Regions from separate parts of the Arthrobacter sp. NPDC093125 genome, predicted to be linked through region 1. Evidence: predicted binding sites of a transcription regulator. Region 1 holds the regulator's gene; the other holds the start of a gene.
What was found. Region 1 encodes LexA, which represses DNA repair genes until DNA is damaged. Its sites were predicted from a motif close to TCGAACANNTGTTCGA; they were not measured.

Region 1 (2,196 bases):
CAATCAGGACCTGGCGGAAGGGACGAACAGCTGCTGCCCCGGCATGACCTTGCCATTCTCCAGGCTATTTAACTGGACGATATCGGCGATGGTGTCACGGGCGTCCCTGGTGGGATCTGCGCTCACGGCGATGGCCCACAGGGACTCCCCCGGCTGCACCGTCACGGTGACGGTCTCTGTGACTGAGAGTCCGCTGGCTGTGTCCGCTGCCTTGGCCGGGGAATTCAGCAGGCCGGCGAGGGAGATCAGGAGCGCCGCAAGAAGCACCAGCGGGAACCCGATCAGTACGATCCGGCCACGTCGGGTGAGCCGCAGACGAGGCGGCTTCCCCGCCTGCCCGCTTGCGGCCTGAGACCGAACCGCGTGAGGCTGCAGTGCATGAGTCTGACGTACGTCAGACTGCATGACGTGAGGCTGCACCCCATGAGACTGCACTTTGTGAGACTGCACTTTGTGAGACTGCCCTGCGGGAGACTGCACTGCGTGAGGCTGATGAACCGTTGTTGAAGCTGACATGACCTAAGCCCTCCTGGACTACTCTGTGCTGCTGCCGGTCGGTACTGCTGAGCATGTGTACAGCTGCTTCCCTGGCTGCCGCCGGGGCTGAGCTGCTGCCCACGCGCCCGGGTTCAACCGGATGTCCGCCATCATGTTCGAAGAACGGATCGGACCTGCAGTGGCAATAGAACACATGTTCGAACTTTGCTTCTCCAGTTTTAGCACTTATCAACGAACAAAGTCGAGACTCGCTAGAACAAATGTTTGAAAAAGCCGTGCGGCTGGCCTACGTTGGAAATCAAAGAACAACCACTTCTGCAGTTGATCAGCAGGGTCTGACATTTTCAGGCCGGGGGGTTCCCGGCACTGCAGCCCCGCAGTCCGGGTGGAACGAAAGGCACTTGCGAACATGGCAGCATCAGCCTCCGAAGGCAAAGCTACCCAGCGCAGCCAGCGGCCCCGGAAGCCCAAGGGGCTCACCATCCGCCAGAAGAAGATCCTGGAAACCATACAGCGTTCGGTAAATGACAACGGCTACCCTCCCTCCATGCGGGAGATTGGCGATACCGTCGGGCTGGCCAGCCTGTCCAGCGTGACCCACCAGCTCTCACAGCTGGAGAAGCTCGGATATCTCCGGCGCGATCCCAAGCGGCCCCGGGCAATGGAAGTCCTCATGCCGCTGACCCTGGACGCCGGCCTGTCCAAAGCTTCCGACCCCGAGCAGGACGTCCGGCTTCGCAGCGTCGGCCCGGCCGGCGTGTCCGAGCTTCCCAGCGCAACGGACACAGCCATGGTGCCGCTGGTCGGCCGCATCGCGGCCGGCGGCCCCATCCTCGCGGACCAGATGGTGGAGGAGCTGATGCCGCTCCCCCGGCAGCTTGTGGGCCACGGGGAACTGTTTATGCTGCGGGTCGCGGGTGACTCCATGGTGGACGCCGCGATCTGCGACGGCGACTGGGTGGTGGTGCGCCGTCAAAGCGACGCCGTCAACGGCGACATCGTTGCGGCGCTGCTGGATGACGAAGCAACAGTGAAGACCTTCCGGCAGCGTGACGGCCACACCTGGCTGCTTCCGCAAAACACGCAGTACGAGCCCATCCTGGGCGACCACGCCGTCGTCATGGGCAAGGTCGTTTCGGTGCTCCGCTCGCTCTAGGCTCCGTTCGCTCTAGGCTGCGTTTGCTCTAGGCTGCGTTCGTTCCGGGCTGCGTTCGTTCTGGACACGCGCACCCGAGGACTCCGACGCACTGCAGGCCACGCTGACTCCGGGCCCCCGCTCACTCCGCCTGGGCGAGCCTTTCCAGTGCTGCAATGGCGATCTTGCGGTCCGTCGTGGGCCAGAACGGCGGGAGCGCAGCCCGCAGAAATCCGCCGTAGCGCTCGGTGGAAAGCCGCGAATCCAGTACTGCCACCACACCCCGGTCATCCGTGGACCGGATAAGACGTCCGGCACCCTGGGCCAACCGGATCGCCGCATGCGTGGCCGAGACGGACATGAATCCATTGCCGCCGGACTGCGCCACCGCACGCGAACGTGCAGTCATCAGCGGATCATCCGGCCGCGGGAACGGAATCCTGTCAATCACCACAAGCCGGCACGAGCCGCCGGGCACGTCCACCCCCTGCCAGAGGGACATGGTCCCGAACAGGCAAGTGTCCGGCTCGTCTGCGAACTGCTTGACCAGCGCGGTCATCGTG
Region 2 (2,196 bases), on a different contig from region 1:
TTCCGGAACCACCGGCTGCTTCCATCCCATATCGGTGCTGGGATCCATCCTGCAGCGGTCCGCGAGCGCCTCCGTTTGCGCAAGCAGCACCTGGAGGTCGGCTGCACCGTATCCGGCGGCTGAAATGATTTCCTTGGCCAGCTGCAGCATCTGCGCGGGCGATTTCAACCAGCCCTGCCCGGTGGGCTGGAGCAACGGAGCTGAGGAAAGTTCGGGCAACGATTTGAGGGTGCGTGCTGAGTCCAGAACGTCGGCAGTAGCTGCTCCGTCCTCGGCGCAGTATCTGACGGCGTTGGTCAGGACGGCAGGGATGCTGAACTCCTGGGCAAGTTTGAGCATGCGGACGGCGTGCGCTGTGCTGAGCGCCTGTCCCGGGGGGCTGAGGTGGGAGACGACTTCGGCAACGATGCTTCCGGCCGGCAGGGCATCAAGCCAGCCCTTGAACAGGGTGCGGGGCCGGAGGTAACGGCGCCCTCCCATGGCACGCCCGACGTCGGAATCAGGACCTACGAGCACGGTGAGGACCGGTCTGAGGGTTTCGGGATCAAGGACCCTTGATGCCAGTTCGGCCCGGGTCACGGCAACAGGCACTGCTCCCCCAGCCTTCCCGGTGGTCCGGGCGTGGGCATCTGAAATCAGCCGGCAGAGCGCCCTGTATCCGGCGCCGTTGGTGTTCCCATGGGCCAGCACCACGACGCGGCCGCCGGGCTGGCTGCGCAGGTCTGCGCCGTCGTCGAAAATGGCGAGGTCCACTCCGATGACAGGGTCAAGACCTGCTGCCATGCAGGCCTTGAGGTGCTTTACCGTTCCGTACAGCCCGTCCCTGTCGGTGCAGGCAAGGGCGGTGGCCCCGGCGGCAGCCGCCGACTGGGCGAGCTCATCCGGCCAAGAGACCCCGTAGTGGGCGCTGAAGGCGGTGGAAACGTGGAGATGTGTAAAGCTCATGCTGTCTTGGGCCGGAGGGCGTCGTGGATCCGGAGCAGCCGCCAGCGTCCGCTGCCGGTGTGCCGGACTAAGTCAAGGGTCAGGTGGTCAGAAGCAGCAGGTGTTTTCCCGTCGGGGGCACTCCCGTCAGGGGCACCCGCGTCAGGAGCCTTCCTGTCAGGGCCGGACTCAGCAGGAACAACCTGGACGCGCCAGATCTCGTGGTCCACAAGTCCCTGGCCGCCGCCCAACGGAGCGCGTTGTTCCTCGGCCCACCACTGGCGGCGTTCAAACCAATGCACCGGTTCAGCGCAGACCGAATATTTCCGGCCTCCCCAATGCAGCTCGGCAGGCAGGCCATCGGGTCCGCAGACAACGTCCACGGACTCACTGAACATGCCCACTCGTGCCTCCGGAACCGAAATCAACCTGCTGTAGATGTGGGAGCGTTCGAATATGTATTCGAATAAGAACAGTCTACGCCGGGTCCCCGACAAAACCTAGGTGAGGTGTGGACGGACGGCGGCGCAGAGGGCAGGATGGAGCCATGAGTTCCAATGACGCACTCCTGAAGCACGTAAGCATCGCCGCCAAAGACACCAACCTGGTGGCCAAATTCGATATTGACGGCAATATTCCAGGATCGGGCGCCTTCGTCGTGGGGCTCGTCGCTGCAACTCCGGACTACTCGCACCAACGGAGGCTTGGAATAGAGTTCATGAACGGCGAAGCCGTGTCGATGTACGCGTTCAGCCATGACGGCACGGAGGAAAACTTCGACGTCGAAAGCGTTGAGCATTCCGGCAACACCATCACGGGCAAGTTCCCCATGAGCACGGTGCTCGGCCTTGAGAAGGGACACCTGATGTCAGCCTTCAGCGAGGCTGACGGCCGGGAATTCCAGTCTGGGGTGCCGGTAGAGGAATCGCTTTAGCCCTCTTGCCACCGGCGAGACCGCCTGCGAGCGCAGCGCGCTTGCAGCTCAGACTGCACGGACGGCCAGGATAGGCCGTTGTAAAACGGGCGCGTGCCCGCTCAGCTGTTCTCGTTGTGGATTTTCATCTCAAGTTCGATGAACTTCGAGATCATGGCCCGGTAAGTGCTTTCGACTATGTCCGGGTCGATTTCCTTTTTCTCGGCCGCGGAACGGACATGTTCAATCACGCGTTCCACCCGCCCCGGAGCCCGCACTTCAGCGTCATCGCCCTTCAGCGTCCCCGCAATCCTGATCAGGCGTTCGCGCCGCGCAATCAGGGTGACGATCTGGTCATC

Region 2: the regulator LexA is predicted to act here: its motif matches at 1,375-1,390, upstream of ACIP9X_RS12395 (DUF6504 family protein).

The regions. Positions count from the first base shown of each region.
Region 1 is NZ_JBIVOQ010000004.1:75,397-77,592, forward strand. It holds gene ACIP9X_RS09990 (LysM peptidoglycan-binding domain-containing protein) at 4-315, opposite strand; gene ACIP9X_RS09995 (hypothetical protein) at 282-425, opposite strand; gene lexA (transcriptional repressor LexA) at 908-1,654, shown strand; gene ACIP9X_RS10005 (ATP-dependent DNA helicase) at 1,776-2,196, opposite strand, start outside.
Region 2 is NZ_JBIVOQ010000005.1:155,722-157,917, reverse strand. It holds gene ACIP9X_RS12400 (DNA polymerase III subunit alpha) at 1-945, opposite strand, end outside; gene ACIP9X_RS12395 (DUF6504 family protein) at 942-1,328, opposite strand; gene ACIP9X_RS12390 (hypothetical protein) at 1,472-1,858, shown strand; gene ACIP9X_RS12385 (chorismate mutase) at 1,960-2,196, opposite strand, start outside.